DNA from 2 places in the Kitasatospora sp. NPDC033851 genome. Region 2 is predicted to be linked to the other one. Evidence: predicted binding sites of a transcription regulator. Region 2 holds the regulator's gene; the other holds the start of a gene.
The links. The regulator HrcA, encoded in region 2, represses chaperone genes, less so after heat shock. The targets are predictions, from matches to a motif close to TTNGCACTCNGNNNNNCNGAGTGCNAA.
Positions count from the first base shown of each region.

Region 1 (7,838 bases), on a different contig from region 2:
CAAAGTCGGGGTGAAAACCGGCAGGATACTGCATCACGGGGAAGAATCTGAGTGACTTGGGAATGTTGTCCGGAATCTGTTCGTTGGATCGTTACGTGTGAGCCCCGGGGCGGGGCCCGCACTTCTTGCCCTCGGGGCAGGCAGGCAGACCTCGGCAACACCAGCAAAGGGAGCAAGCATGGCCACCCGTGCCGTCGTTCGCGACAGGGCCGACCGGACTCGCGCGGCCCGCCCGACCAACCTTGAGGCCGACCGTGACCTGGTCGGCATGTACCTCGACGAGATCGCCAGGACGCCCCTGCTCGATGCCGCCGAGGAGGTCGAGCTCTCGCTGCGGATCGAGGCCGGGGTGTACGCCCAGCACCTGCTGGACGAGGAGGGACTCCCCGACGGCGTCACGCGCGAGGAGCTGGAGACGATAGCCGCCGACGCCGAGCGCGCCAAGGACGTCTTCATCCGCTCCAACCTCCGGCTCGTGGTCGCGGTCGCCCGCCGGTACCCGCGCAGCGGCCTCCCGCTGCTGGACCTCATCCAGGAGGGCAACGCGGGCCTGGTGCGCGCCGTCGAGAAGTTCGACTACGCCAAGGGCTTCAAGTTCTCCACGTACGCGACGTGGTGGATCCGGCAGGCGATCACCCGGTCCATCGCCGACCAGTCCCGCACCATCCGGCTGCCCGTGCACCTGGTGGAGGAGCTGGGGCGGATCCGGCGGGTGCAGCGAGAGAAGTCCAAGGAGCTGGGGCGGGAGCCCGAGCCGGCCGAGATCGCGGCCGAGTTGGACACCACCGAGGCTCGGATCAAGGACGTCCTGGACTGGGCGCGCGACCCGGTCAGCCTCAACATGTCGGTCGACGACGAGGGCGAGACCCAGTTCGGCGACCTGGTCGAGGACACCGGGGCGACGTCCCCGGAGGACGCCGTGATGGTCATGCTCCGCCGTGAGGAACTGGACGATCTGATCGGGCGGTTGGACGACCGCACGGCCTCGATCATCCGGTCCCGCTACGGGATGGAGGACGGTCGCGAGCGCACCCTCACCGAGGTGGGCAAGCAGCACGGCCTCACCCGCGAGCGGATCCGCCAGATCGAGAAGCACGCGCTGGCCGAGCTGAAGAAGATCGCCGACCACGCGGGCTTCGAAGCCGCCTGACCGGAAGGCCTGTCGAGCCCCCGACCGGGTCCTGGTGCGGAGCGCTCCGCACCAGGACCCGAGGCGTGCCACGGGGCTCTTAGGCTGGAGGGGCAGGACGAGGCGAGCAACGGAGTGGACAGGGTGAGCGAGCAGGAACAGGACCGGCCGACGGACCAGGCTCAGGACCGCCAGGCGCAGGCCCAGGACGACCAGGCCCAGGACCGGGACCGCGAGGAGCAGGACCGCCAGGGCCGGGGCCAGGGCGGGGAGTCGCAGAAGAAGCCCGCGGCCAAGGCCCGGCTGGTCTTCCGGGACCCGTTGGACCAGCAGTCCCGGGACGACACCGACGCCGGCTGGGGCGGGCGCTCCGGGGCGGGGGAGAGCGGCGGGCGGGGGCTGGACTGGTACCTGAGCCAGCGCCCGCCCCACCACGGGGACTGAGGACGGGCGAGCGCGGTCAGCGCAGCGGCGTGACCAGCGCGTCGCGGATCTCGGTCAGCAGTTGGACCTCCTTGGCCTCTGCCTCCGCCGCCGCCTCGGTGAAGGACTTGCGGCGGGCCGCCATCCTGTTCATGGGCACGATCAGAACGAAGTAGACGACGGCCGCGGTGATCAGGAACTGCAGGGCGGCGCTGAGCACCGATCCCCACAGGATGAGGATTCCGGACGTGACCTCACCGGTCGCGCTCACCTCGCAGGGCCCCTTGAGGCAGGAACTGTAGGAACCCAGGTCCTTCGTTCCGAACACACCGACAATCGGATTGATCACGCCTTTGACGAAGGCGTTGATGATATTGGTGAAAGCGGCACCGATGACCACGGCGACGGCGAGTTCGACGACATTTCCACGCAGCAGGAATTCCTTGAAGCCCTTCATGCCGCCTCGAACGACGAAGTCGTTTCCGGGTTACGGGTGATCTTCCGAAGCTCCGGATTGACAACCCGTCCGGCCCAGCGCGCCCCCGCCGGGCGGCGGCAGACCGGCCCGCGCGGGCCCGAGCGCGAGCGCGGCCGCCACCGCGAGCAGCACCAGCGCGGGCACCCCGGCCCGCCGCCGCACCGCGCTGCGCCAGCGGTGCCACCCGCCGCACCCGCGCCGGATCGGCGGAAAGCTCGGCACCTCCTGCCGGGGCGGCACGGCGGGCGCGGGCAGCGGGACGGAGAAGCTCACGGTCGTCATCGACGCACCTCCGAAAGGTCCGGCAGCCGACCCCCGGTGGACCGGCTGACGACCCCCACGATGCGCCGTCGGGGCGGACTCGGAAAGCGGTTTCCCTCAGGCTGTGGACAAACCGCCCCCTGTGGACAAGTTCGTACACTCGCGCGAGTGGATCCGACTCTTCCGCGGTGACAAAAGCGGTGTGAAAAGACGCGGAGAGACGGGGGAGGGCGCGAAAAGGCCCGCCGCCCCCGCAGGAATGCGGGGCCGACGGGCCTTTCCGAGGACTGCTGGGCGCCTGGGTCGTTCCGTCCCGGGGCCGGGGATCAGCTCGCGGCCGGAGCCGGGCTGGACGGCGCCGAGGAGCCCGTGCTCGAAGTGGGCGCCGGGGTGGACGACGTCGACGAGGTCGACGAAGACCCGGAGCCGACCGAGCTGCTGGAGGAGGAGCGGCTGTCGGTCCGGTAGAAGCCGGATCCCTTGAACACGACACCCACCGCCGAGAAGACCTTGCGAAGCCGTCCCTGGCAGTCGGGGCACGTGGTCAGCGCCTCGTCGGTGAACTTCTGCACCGCCTCCAGGCCGTTGCCGCACTCGGTGCACTGGTACTGGTACGTGGGCACTTGTCTTCCTCCTGGCACTCTCGCCTTATGAGTGCTAACGATGGTCAATGATGCGGCATTCCGCTGGATCAGTCCAGCGACTCCGGTGTGAGATGCGACCGGCCTCGGCCTGGTCTCGGCTGCCGGACCACCGCTCGCTCAGCCCTTGGCCGTGCCCACCAGCTGCGCAGCACCCCCGCGCTCCCCGGAGGCCGCTTCGGAAGCCGACGCGGAGGCCGCTCCGGAGGTCGCGACGATCCGGCCGCGCCCCGCGCTCGGCGCCACCAGCAGGTGTCGCAGCGAGAACAGCGTGACCAGCCCCAGTCCGGCGCCGATCAACGGCACCAGGAAGCCGGTGGACGGCCCGTGCCCGTCGATCAGCTTCCCGGCCGCCATCGAGCCGACCGCCAGGCCCAGCCCGATGGCACCGGTCAGCCAGGTGAAGGCCTCCGTCTTGGCGCCGTCCGCGACCAGCGTCTCGACTAGGGTGTAGCCGCTGATCAGGGTCGGCGCGATGGCCAGACCGCAGACCAGCCCGGCCACGGTGAGAGCGACCAGGTTGGGCATCGCCCACAGCGTGGAGCAGCCCAGCACCAGCAGCGCGTAGCTGATCAGCATCCGCTGCTGGACGGGCCGGCGCCAGGCGATCACGCCGTACAGCACGCCGGCCAGCATGGAGCCGCCCGCGAAGATCCCGTAGACGGTGCCGCCCGCGGCGTGCTGTCCGACGGAGTCGGCGAAGGCGTTGACCGAGACCTGCATGCCGCCGAACACCGCGCCGACCCCGAGGAAGGTCCCGGCGAGCAGCCGGACGCCGGGGGAGGCGAGTGCCGAGGCGCGCTTGGTGCCGGGCTGCTGCACGATCCGGGCGGGGGCGGTGCGCCGCTGGGCGGCGAAGGCCAGGCCGCCGGCGACGGTCAGCGCGGCCTCGGCGACCAGGGCGGCCGCCGGGTTGGCGAGGGCGGCGATGCCGGAGGCCAGGATCGGGCCGATCACGAAGGTGAACTCGTCGGTCACGGACTCGAAGGCGAACGCGGTGCTCACCCGGGCCGCCGAGGCGTCGGAGGGGCCGTCGGCGGTGAACCGGGCGATCCAGCGGGCCCGGACCATCGCGCCGATCTGCGGCACGCTCGCACCGGCCGGCACGGCGGCCAGGAACAGGCTCCAGGCCGGGGCGTGCCCCAGTGCCAGCGCGATCAGGGCGCCGACCGAGGCCCCGTGCACGAGGACGGTCGGGACCAGTACCGCGGACTGCCCGTACCGGTCGGCCAGCCGCCCGGTCTGCGGCCCGATCAGGGCCTGGGCGACGGCGGCGACGGCGGTGACGGTACCGGCGGTGCCGTACGAGCCGTGGGTCTGGGTGACGAGCAGCAGGATGCCCATGCTGAGCATCGCGTAGGGCAGTCGCGCGACGAGGGCGGGGGCCAGGAAGGTCCAGGCCCCGGGGGTGCGCAGCAGCTCGCCGTACCCGACTCGGGTGGGGGTCCGGGCTGCGGTGGTGTCCGCGGTGGTGTCCGCGGCGCGGTCGACCGTTCGGCGGGCCGTCACGGTCGGTCCTTCCTGCTGCCTGGTAGCGCGGCAGGGCATGGGGTGGCCCCGACGGCGCCGAGAGTCGTCCTCTCGCGCGTCGACCGGGGTGATACCGGGTCGGCCCGGTGTGGTTGCCGGGGGTGGACCGCGGCCGCCGAGCGGTCGCGCCAACTCTGCGTCAGGCAGATGCTGGGGTGTTCTGAGCGGTGGTTATACGGCGTGGTCGAACCAGCATACAGTTACGCGCGTAGATCCCGCTAGTCCACCCCTTTCCCGGCGACCCCGGAACGCCCCGGGCACCCCGACCACCCCACCCGCTCCGAGCGCTCCGAGCGCCCCGAGCGCCCTGAGCACCCCCACCCGCCCCCAGTGCCCCGGAGGCATCCGGGCTCACCGCCCGTTGAGCCACCCCGCGAGCTTGCCGCCCCTGTCCACGGCCCGCAGCCGCCGCTCCGCCGCCTCGCCGACCTCGTCCGTGGTGACCACCAGCAGCTCGTCCCCGCCGCGCAGCACCGTCGCCTTGTCCGGCACGAAGGAGTTGCCCTCGCGCACGACGAGGGTGACCGCCGCGCCCTTGGGCAGCCGCAGCTCGCCGATCTCCACGCCGGACATCCGGGAGGTGGGGGAGAGCGCGACCGACAGCAGGTGCCCGTGCAGCTTCTCCAGCGGGGCGGACTCGATGCCGAGGTCCTGGCCCATCGCGCCCTCGCCGATCCGCAGCCGCTTGGCCACCCACGGCAGGGTCGGCCCCTGGAGCAGGGTGAAGACGACGACCAGGATGAAGACGATGTTGAACACGTCCGCGGCCTTGTGCGCGCCCGACACGACCGGGATGGTGGCCAGCACGATGGGCACCGCCCCGCGCAGCCCGGCCCAGCTCAGCAGCGCCTGTTCGCGGGCCGGCACCTTGAACGGGGTCAGTGACACCACCACCGACAGGGGCCGGGCCAGGAAGACCAGCACGGCGCCTATGACGAGCGCGGGCACCACGGAGGAGCCCATGGTCGCGGGCGTGCAGAGCAGGCCGAGCAGGACGAACATGCCGATCTGCCCGATCCAGGCCAGCCCGTCGGCGAAGCCGCGGACGGCCGGTCCGTGCGGCAGCTTGGAGTTCCCGAGGATCACCGCACTGATGTAGACGGCGAGGAAGCCGGAGCCGTGCAGCAGGGCGCCGCCCGCGTAGGCGAGCACGGTGAGCGCCATCACGGCGATCGGGTAGAGGCCCGAGGAGGGCAGCGCGACGTGCTTGATCCCGTAGGCGCCGAGCTTGCCGACGGCGAAGCCGACCACCGCGCCGATCGCCAGCTCGGCGAGGATCGTGCCGACCAGGACGTACCAGGAGTCCAGTTCCCCGGTGGTGGCGAAGGCGACGACCAGGATGACCACGGGCGCGTCGTTGAAGCCGGACTCGGCCTCCAGCAGACCGGTGAGCCGGTGCGGCAGCGGGACCATCCGCAGCACCGAGAAGACGGCGGCCGCGTCGGTCGAGGAGACGATGGCGCCGAGCAGCAGCGAGGTCCGCCAGTCCAGGCCGACCAGCCAGTGCGCGCCGGCCGCGGTGGCGAACACGCTGACCGCGACGCCGGCGGTGGCGAGCACGGTGGCCGCCGGCATCACCGGCTTGATCTCCCGCCAGCTGGTCTTGAGGCCGCCCTCGGCCAGGATCACCACGAGCGCCGCGTAGCCGATCACCTGGGTCATCGCGGCGTTGTTGAAGGTGACGCCGATCCCGTTCTGGCCCAGCGCCACGCCGATCCCGAGATAGATCAGCAGGCTGGGCAGCCCTGACCGGGTGGAGATCCGGACGGCGACCACCGCGAAGAGCAGGATCACGGAGGCTTCGAGGAGGAGCTGGTTCAGGTGGGAGACGTTCACGCAGGGGCACCTCGGGCAGGCAGGGGCGGACGGGGTGTCTGGTGGTGCTGTGAGGGCGACCCGCGTTAAGGGGGCGTCAATGCTCCTCTTACGGATCGTTACTCAGTCTAACATTTTGCCATATCTTTAGCTTGGTCCCCCGTTCACGGTGCCCGGCCGACTCGGCCTAATGTGGTTCCCTGTCACGGCCGCAGGCCCTGGACACGCCCGCCCGCCCCGAAGTCAGGACCGCAAGGACCCAGATGCCCCGCTCGAAGAAGTTCCGGCGCGCCCGTCTGATCGTGATCGTGCTGGTCGTGCTGCTGGTGGCCGGCGTCGGCTACGGCGGCTACCGCGGGGTCTCCGCGGTCCGCGCGTCCTTCCCGGAGGTGGACGGCAGCGTCAAGGTGGCGGGCCTGACCGCGCCGGTCGACGTGAAGCGGGACGCCAACGGCATCCCGCAGCTGTACGCCGACACCCCCGAGGACCTGTTCCGCGCCCAGGGCTACGTCCAGGCGCAGGACCGTTTCTGGGAGATGGACGTCCGACGGCACATCACCGCCGGCCGGCTCTCCGAGATGTTCGGCGACGGCCAGGTCGACACCGACACCTTCATCCGCACCATGGGCTGGCGGCAGGTGGCGCAGAAGGAGTTCGACACCAAGCTGGCGCCGGAGACCAAGAAGTACCTGCAGGCCTACTCGGACGGCGTGAACGCCTGGCTCTCCGAGCACCCCGGCGGTGAGAAGGCCTCGCTGGAGTACGCCCTGCTCGGCGCCGTCAACAGCGGCTACACGCCCGAGCAGTGGAGTCCGGTGGACTCGGTGGCCTGGCTCAAGGCGATGGCCTGGAACCTCTCCGGGAACCTCCAGGAGGAGGTCGACCGCTCGCTGCTGGCCCAGGACTTCAGCCCGGACAAGATCGCCGAGCTGTACCCGGACTACCCGTACGCCCGCAACGGCACCATCGTGAAGACCGGCACCGTGAGCGGCGACAACTACCGCCCCGCCGACGGCTCCCCGCAGCCGGGCACCGGCAACGGCACCGCCACCACCCAGGGCGCGGCCACCACCAAGGCGCTGCTGCAGGGCCTCACCGACCGGATCGACGGGATGCCGCAGCTGCTCGGCCGCCCCGGCCAGGGCATCGGCTCCAACTCCTGGGCGGTCGCCGGCTCGCACACCACCACCGGCAAGCCGCTGCTGGCCAACGACCCGCACCTCGGCCCCGGCCTGCCCTCGGTCTGGTACCAGATGGGCCTGCACTGCCGGACCGCCTCCCCGGCCTGCCAGTTCGACGTCTCCGGCTTCACCTTCGCGGGCATGCCCGGCGCGGTGATCGGCCACAACAAGGACATCGCCTGGGGCTTCACCAACCTCGGTGCCGACGTGACCGACCTCTTCCTGGAGAAGGTCACCGGCCCGGACACCTACCAGGTCGACGGCAAGGACGTGAAGTTCGACCTCCGCAAGGAGACCATCAAGGTCGCCGGCGGGGAGGACCGCACCATCACCGTCCGCACCACCCAGACCGGCGCCCCGCTCATCTCCGACCAGCGCGA
Region 1 covers NZ_JBVIRL010000002.1:699,254-707,091, reverse strand. Annotated here, with positions in the region: gene ACZ51D_RS06295 (sigma-70 family RNA polymerase sigma factor) at 179-1,150, shown strand; gene ACZ51D_RS06290 (hypothetical protein) at 1,274-1,573, shown strand; gene mscL (large conductance mechanosensitive channel protein MscL) at 1,590-2,009, opposite strand; gene ACZ51D_RS06280 (hypothetical protein) at 2,040-2,312, opposite strand; gene ACZ51D_RS06275 (FmdB family zinc ribbon protein) at 2,618-2,914, opposite strand; gene ACZ51D_RS06270 (MFS transporter) at 3,053-4,441, opposite strand; gene ACZ51D_RS06265 (potassium/proton antiporter) at 4,814-6,298, opposite strand; gene ACZ51D_RS06260 (penicillin acylase family protein) at 6,541-7,838, shown strand, end outside.
Region 1: ACZ51D_RS06275 (FmdB family zinc ribbon protein) is a predicted target of HrcA. The motif match lies at 2,926-2,952, and genes of this name have one in related genera.

Region 2 (7,838 bases):
CTCGGGTCGGAGGACTCGCCGGGCAGGATCCGGGCGATCCGCCACTGCCCGCCCTCCTTGACGAGGTCCGCGCCGAGCAGGCCCTGGCGCCGGGCGGCGTCGGTGTGCGCGCCGTAGGGGAGGACGTAGGCGTGCGAGGTACCGAGTTCGCCGTGCACCTCCCAGAGCAGGTCGACCAGGTCGTCGTGCGAGCCGACCCGCTCCACCAGCGGCCGGTAGCGCTCCAGGACGCCGGCCCAGTCCACGCCGGCGAGGTCGGGGCGCCAGAAGTTGTCCCGCATCAGCCGGCCGTTCTCGGCGAACATCTGCCGCCACTCGGCGGCCGGGTCGACGGTGACCCGCAGCCGGGCGAGGTCCACGGCGGTCTCGTCGTCCTCGCCGGCCGCCTTGTGGTCGGCGGGGACGATGCGCAGCTCGCCCTCGTCCAGCACGGCGACCCGGCTGCCGTCCCCGCTGACCGCGAAGCCGTCGACGTCGTGCACCAGTTGCTCGACCCGGCGCTTCTTCAGGTCGAAGCGCTCCAGCACCGGCCGGGGCCGGTCATCCTCCAACGAGGCCGCCTCGTCGCCGAGTTCGCCGAGCAGCGGGGCCCTGGTCCACAGCACGCCGTCCTTGGCGGCCCGCAGGGTGCCGAACAGGCCGCCCTCGACCGGGAACGGGACGATCCGGTCGGCGATGCCGTCCAGGTCCACCCTGGTCACCGGCGCGGTGTCGGCTCCGCCGTCCTCGCCGTCCGCCTTCTTGGCCCGCGGCTCGTCCTCCTCCCCGCCGAGCGGGCGCCCGGCCCGCTGCGGCCCGAACGGGGACGGCGTGTCGGCGGCCAGCGTGATCAGGTACGGGCGGCAGCCGTTGGGGAAGGACAGGTCGAAGACGTGCGAGTCGTAGACCGGGTCGAAGTTGCGCACCGACAGGAACGCCAGGTAGCGGCCGTCCGCGGTGAAGGCCGGCGAGGTGTCGATGAAGCGCTGCTGGGTGGCCTCGCTCACGGTGCGGGTGGCCAGGTTGGCCAGCACGATCTGGCGCAGCGACCACGGGCCCAGCCCCGGCACCGGCCGCGACCAGGCCAGCCAGGCCGAGTCCGGGCTGAAGACCAGCCCGCCGACCTCGCCGTCGGTGCTGCGGTCCAGCTCGTGCACGGTGCCGTCGGCGAGCGTCACCAGCAGCACCCGGCCGTCGTGCACGCCGAGCGCGGCCTGCTTGCCGTCCGGGGAGACGGCCAGCGCGTTGACCCGGCCGAGCTGCCCGGCGGCCAGCCGGCGGCGCTCGGTGCCGTGCACGGCCGGCGCGAACTCCAGGGCGTCCTCGCCCTCGGCGTCGGACACCCACAGCACGCCCTGGGCGCCGTCCTCGCCCGGCACCACCCGGACCAGGCGCCCGCGCACGCCCGGCGTCTCGTCCAGCACCCGGGCCGGGCCCTCGCGGTGGGTCAGCCAGTGCACGCTGCCGCGCACCACGACGGCGCTGGCCCGGCCGGTGCGGTCGGGGGCGACCGCCTCCAGCCAGTGCGCGGCGTGCACCGGGCGGGGGCGGCGGCCGCTGCGCGGGCCGGCCAGCCGGATGTCCAGGCGGCGCGGCTCGGCGCCGGCCAGGTCGTCCAGCAGCCAGACGTCACCGGCCCGGTGGAACACCACCCGGGTGCCGTCGGTGGCGGCGTTGCGGGCGTAGAAGCCGTCCGCGCCGACGCTGTGGCGGCGCAGGTCGGACCCGTCCGGGAGGCTGGACCACAGCTCGCCGACGCCCTCGTGGTCGGACAGGAAGGCGATCCGGCCGCCCTGCCCGCCCTGCCCGCCCGGCCCGCCCGCAGGGCCGGCCACCCACAGCGGCGAGGACAGCTGGCCGTCCAACCCCTCGTGGACGCGGACGAATTCGTCCCGGCCCAGCCACAGCTTGCCGGCCCGGCCGCCCCGGTAGCGCTTCCACCAGGCCGGTTCGCGGATCGCGGCACTGGCCAGCAGCACCCGGTCCCCGCCGGGCTCGAAGGCGATCCCGCCGATCGGCCCGTACGGCAGCCGCGCGGGCTCGCCGCCGTCCAGCGGCACGGCGTGCGCCCAGGTGCGGCGCAGGGTGGCCTGGCCGGCGGTGGTGGTGGCGATCGGGCGGCCGTCGGCCGTCCAGCCCTGCACCCGGGTCTGGCCGCTGCCCCAGTGGGTGAGCCGGCGGGACGGGCCGCCGTCCACCGGCACCACGTGCACCTCGGGCGCGCCGTCCCGGGTGGAGGTGAAGGCGATGTGCCGCCCGTCCGGGGAGAACCGGGGGTCGTGGACCGGCCGGTGGTCGGCCGTCAGCCGCCAGGCCCGGCCGCCGTCCAGCGGGGCGAGCCAGAGGTCGTTCTCGGCGACGAAGGTGATCAGGTCGCCGTGCAGGTGGGGGTGGCGCAGATAGGCGCCCGCGGAGGTGCTCAGGGAGTCCGTCACGCGGTCCAGCGTAGGCACGTACGCGTACGAGCCGCCGGGCTTTCCGGCAAGAGTCGGGCCCCTCGGGTGAGCCCGCTGGACCGCGCCGCGCGGCCGTAGTACGGGCCGCGGCCCCGGTGCACGGGCCACGGCCCGGTCCGGGCTACGCCCAGCGGCCGGTGCGTCCCAGCAGCAGCGCGCCGGCGGCCACCCCGGCGGTGGAGGTGCGCAGCACCGAGGGGCCCAGCCGGTACGGCTTCGCGCCCGCCTCGGCGAACGCGGCCAGCTCCTCCGGGGACACCCCGCCCTCCGGGCCGACCACCAGCACGAGGTCGCCGGCCTCGGGCAGCGCGGCGTGCGCCAGCGGCTCGGCGCCCTCCTCGTGCAGCACGGCGGCGAACGCGGCCCGCGCGAGGACGGGCGCCAGCTGCCTGGTGGTCATCGGGTCGCGGACCTCGGGGAAGCGCAGCCGGCGGGACTGCTTGCCCGCCTCGCGGGCGGTGGCCCGCCACTTGGCGAGCGCCTTGGCGCCGCGCTCGCCCTTCCACTGGGTGATGCAGCGCGAGGCCGCCCACGGGATGACCACGTCCACGCCGACCTCGGTCATGGTCTCCACGGCCAGCTCGCCGCGGTCGCCCTTGGGCAGCGCCTGGACGACGACGATCCGCGGCGCGGGCTCCGGCTCGCGGCGCACGGCGGCGACCGCCACGTCGATCGCGTCCTTGCCGAGCACCTCGGCGACCGTCCCGTCCACGCCGAGCCCCTGCCCGTCGGCCAGGGTCACCGACTCGCCCGGCTCCAGCCGCTTCACCGCGGCCGCGTGCCGCCCCTCCGGGCCGTCCAGGCGCACGACGGTGCCGGGCGCGGCGGCGACGATCCGCTCGGTCTCGACGACGAAGACGGGTGCGGTCATGCGGGGGAACCTTTCCGGGGTGCGGCCTGCGGGCTGAGGCCTGAGGCCCGGGTGCGGCCTACGGCCTGAGGGGGGACACGCGAAAGAGGTGCCGGGGTGGGCCCCCGGCACCCCTGCGCGGACGGCTACCGGCCGTTGAAGGCGTCCTTCAGCCGGGAGAACAGGCCCTGCTGGCCCGGCGCGAACTGGCCGGACGGCTGCTCCTCACCGCGCAGCACCGCGAGGCGGCGCAGCAGGTCCTCCTGCTCGGCGTCGAGCTTGCTGGGCGTCTTCACCTCGACATGCACTATCAGGTCGCCCCGGCCGCCCCCGCGCAGGTGGGTGATGCCCCGGCCGTGCAGCGGGATCGACTGGCCGGACTGGGTGCCGGGCCTGATGTCGACCTCCTCCAGGCCGTCCAGGGTCTGCAGCGGCACCCGGGTGCCGAGCGAGGCCGCCGTCATCGGGATGGTGACGGTGCAGTGCAGGTCGTCGCCGCGCCGCTGGAAGATGGTGTGGGTGGTCTCGGCGATCTCGACGTACAGGTCGCCGGCCGGGCCGCCGCCGGGGCCGACCTCGCCCTCGCCGGCCAGCTGGATCCGGGTGCCGTTGTCGACACCGGCCGGGATCTTGACGGTCAGGGTGCGACGGGCGCGGACCCGGCCGTCGCCGGCGCACTCCGGGCACGGGGTCGGCACGACGGTGCCGAAGCCCTGGCACTGCGGGCAGGGACGGGAGGTCATGACCTGGCCCAGGAAGGACCTGGTGACCTGGGAGACCTCGCCCTTGCCGCGACACATGTCGCACGTCTGGGCGGAGGTGCCGGGGGCCGCGCCCTCGCCGCTGCACGTGGTGCAGGTGACGGCGGTGTCGACCTGGAGCTCCTTGGTGGTGCCGAAAGCGGCCTCCTCCAGGGTGATCTCCAGCCGGATCATGGCGTCCTGGCCGCGGCGGGTGCGCGAGCGCGGGCCACGCTGGCCGGCCGCGGCGCCGAAGAAGGCGTCCATGATGTCGGAGAAGCCGAAGCCCGCCGCGCCGGCGCCGAAACCGCCCGCGCCACCGCCGCCCGGCGACAGCGGGTCACCGCCGAGGTCGTAGACCTGGCGCTTCTGCGGATCGGAGAGCACCTCGTAGGCGGCGTTGATCTCCTTGAACCGCTCCTGCGTCTTCGGGTCCGGGTTGACGTCCGGGTGCAGTTCGCGTGCCAGGCGCCGGAACGCCTTCTTGATCTCGTCCTGCCCCGCATCCCGTCGGACGCCGAGTACCGCGTAGTAGTCCGTGGCCACCAAATGCTCCGCTTGTTCCGCCTGTAGTAGTGCTGCGACTGGTTACCGCGCGTCATCTCCAGGACGCGCGGTCTTTGCTACGACTCGGCCAGGATCTGACCCACGTACCGCGCCACCGCGCGCACCGCCCCCATTGTGCCCGGGTAGTCCATCCGGGTCGGGCCGATCACACCCAGTTTGGCCACGCTCTCGTCGCCCGAACCGTAACCGACCGACACGACCGAGGTGGAAATCAGCCCTTCGTAGGCGTTCTCCCGCCCGATCCGGACCGTCATCGCGGCGTCGTTGGTCTCACCCAGGAGGCGGAGCAGGATGACCTGCTCCTCCAGGGCCTCCAGCACCGGCTGGATGGTGAGCGGGAAGTCGTGGCCGAAGCGGGTCAGGTTGGCCGTGCCGGCCAGCATGATCCGCTCCTCGTTCTGTTCCGCGAGCGTCTCGAACAGGGTCGCCAGGACCGTGCTGACGGTCGGCCGGTCGGCCTGCTCGAACATCGCCGGCAGTTCCTCCAGCAGCCCCGGGACCTCCGGGAGGCGGCGGCCGGCGGCTCTGGTGTTGAGCGCGGCCCGCAGGTCCGCCAGGACCGTCTCGCCGACCGTGCCCGGGCAGTCGACCATCCGCTGCTCGACCCGGCCGGTGTTGGTGATCAGCACCAGCATCACCTTCGCCGGGGCCAGCGCCACCAGCTCGATGTGCCGCACGGTGGACCGCGTCAGCGACGGGTACTGCACCACCGCGACCTGCCGGGTCAGCTGGGCGAGCAGCCGCACGGTGCGCGCGACCACGTCGTCCAGGTCGACCGCGCCGTCCAGGAAGTGCCGGATCGCCCGGCGCTCGGGGGCGCTCATCGGCTTGACCTCGGCGAGCTTGTCGACGAAGAGGCGGTACCCCTTGTCGGTCGGGATGCGGCCGGCGCTGGTGTGCGGCTGGTGGATGTACCCCTCCTCCTCCAGCGCCGCCATGTCGTTGCGGACGGTCGCCGGCGAGACCCCGAGGTTGTGCCGCTCCACCAGGGCCTTGGACCCGACGGGCTCCTCGGTGCCCACGTAGTCCTGCACGATCGCGCGGAGCACGGCGAGCTTGCGGTCGTCCAGCTGGCGGACCTCACCGGCCATGGGGCACGCACCTCCGTCTTCGCTCGTTGTCCGTCTGTGTCCCTGGGTGTCCCCGGGTGCTGCTGCCGGCCGTTCCCGGAAGGTCCGGCCTCGGCACCTTGGCACTCTGAACACACGAGTGCCAGAACCGTACCTGCCAGTGTAAGGCCCGGGTCCTGCCGCAGGAACGGCCGGACCGGCGTGATCCTTCCCGCAGTTCCAGGTACGGCCCGCGGGGCGGCCACCGTTCACGGGTTCCCGTCACGGGTTCCCGGCGCGCGAGTGGTGCCACGAGGCCGTCCGGGTGGCAGCATCGAAGGCGACGGCGAATGGAGGAGCAAGCGATGTCGAGCTCGGGCCAGCACACCCGTTTCGCACCCGACCGCGGCCTGACCGGCCGCATGGTCGCGACGATGTTCGTGATCGGGCTGCTGTACGTCGGTTTCACCGGCCTGCTGATCGCGCTGCTGCGCGGCGCCTGGCCGCTGATCGTCCTGATCTCCGGCGGGCTGTTCGTGGCCCAGTTCTGGTTCAGCGACAAGATCACCGAACGGGCCATGGGCGCCCGCCCGGTGTCCCCGGAGGAGTTCCCCCAACTGCACGGCACGATCGACCGGCTCTGCGCCCTGGCCGACATGCCCAAACCCCGCGTGGCGGTCGCCGACAACGACATGCCCAACGCCTTCGCCACCGGCCGCAACTCGCAGAACGCGGTCGTCTGCGTCACCACCGGCCTGCTGCGACGCCTGGAGCCCGAGGAACTGGAAGGCGTCCTCGCCCACGAGCTGTCCCACGTCGCCCACCGGGACGTCGCGGTGATGACCATCGCCGGCTTCCTCGGCGTACTCGCCGGCGCGATGACCCGCATCGCCGTGTACGGCGGATTCATGGGCGGCGGCCGCAACAACAACGACCAGAACGCGGCCATCGTCGCGCTGATCATCCCGCTGGTCTCGATGGTCGTCTACGCGATCAGCTTCCTGCTCACCCGGCTGCTCTCCCGCTACCGCGAACTGGCCGCCGACCGCGCCGCCGCCCAGCTCACCGGCCGGCCCAGCGCCCTCGCCTCGGCCCTCACCAAGGTCACCGGGCAGATCGCGGCCATCCCCAGCAAGGACCTGCGCCAGGCGCAGCCCTACAACGCCTTCTACTTCGCCCCCGCGCTGAACGCCCGGGAGACCGCCTCCCAGCTGCTCTCCACGCACCCGACGCTGGAGAAGCGGCTGGAGCAGCTGGCGAAGATCTCCGAGCAGCTCGGCCACTGAACCCCCGCCGACCCTCCGCCGACCCCTGCAGACCCTCCGCCGACCTCCGCCGACCTCCGCTGACGAAAGGACCGCCGTGGGAATCCTGGACGCCCTGTTCGGCCGCACCAAGCCCGTCAAGCCCGACCTGGACCAGCTGTTCGGCGTGCCGTCCGCCGCACTCACCCTGGAGGCCGGCGCCGCGTTCACCCCCACCGGGCTCGGCTCGGTCTGCTTCGCGGCCGTCGAAGGCGCGGCCTTCGTCCAGGTCGAACAGCAGGTACGGGCGCTGCTGGACGCCGACACCGAGCGCGGCGGCGTCCCGGTGGAGGCCTCCAAGGACGACTACGGCTACTCCTGGCTGCTCGCCCGGCACCAGCCCGAGGAACTGCCGGAGCTGGTGAACGACCTGCACGCGGTCAACAGCGAACTGGAGGCGAACGGCTTCGGGCCGCAGCTGCTCTGCTCCCTGGTCGGCTTCCGCAATCCGCAGGGGCAGTCCCTGGCCCTGGTCTACCTCTACAAACGCGGCACCTTCTACCCCTTCGCCCCGATGCCCGGCGGCGGGGAGAAGCGCAACAGCCCGCTGGAGCTGCAGGTCAACGCGATGCTGGGGAACGACCTGCGGCTGGAGAAGGACCTCAGCCGCTGGTTCCCGGTCTGGGGCGCGCCGGGCCTCTGACGGCCCGTCCGCCATCCCTATGATCACCCGTATGCGCAGCCGCCAGTACGGTCCCGACCTGACCCCGCCGTGGAAGAAGCAGGCCCCCGCCCCGGAGGTGCCCGCCGAGCGGGACCTGGTGGTCGAGGAGGCGGCGACCGGCTTCTGCGGGGCGGTGGTGCGGTGTGAGAAGACCGCCGAGGGGTTCACCGTCACCCTGGAGGACCGCTTCGGCAAGCACCGGGTGTTCCCGCTGGTCCCGCGCGGCTTC
Region 2 covers NZ_JBVIRL010000008.1:54,546-62,383, reverse strand. Annotated here, with positions in the region: gene ACZ51D_RS17430 (S41 family peptidase) at 1-2,414, opposite strand, end outside; gene ACZ51D_RS17425 (16S rRNA (uracil(1498)-N(3))-methyltransferase) at 2,557-3,306, opposite strand; gene dnaJ (molecular chaperone DnaJ) at 3,432-4,571, opposite strand; gene hrcA (heat-inducible transcriptional repressor HrcA) at 4,649-5,683, opposite strand; gene htpX (zinc metalloprotease HtpX) at 6,007-6,927, shown strand; gene pspAB (PspA-associated protein PspAB) at 7,004-7,588, shown strand; gene ACZ51D_RS17400 (DUF3097 domain-containing protein) at 7,620-7,838, shown strand, end outside.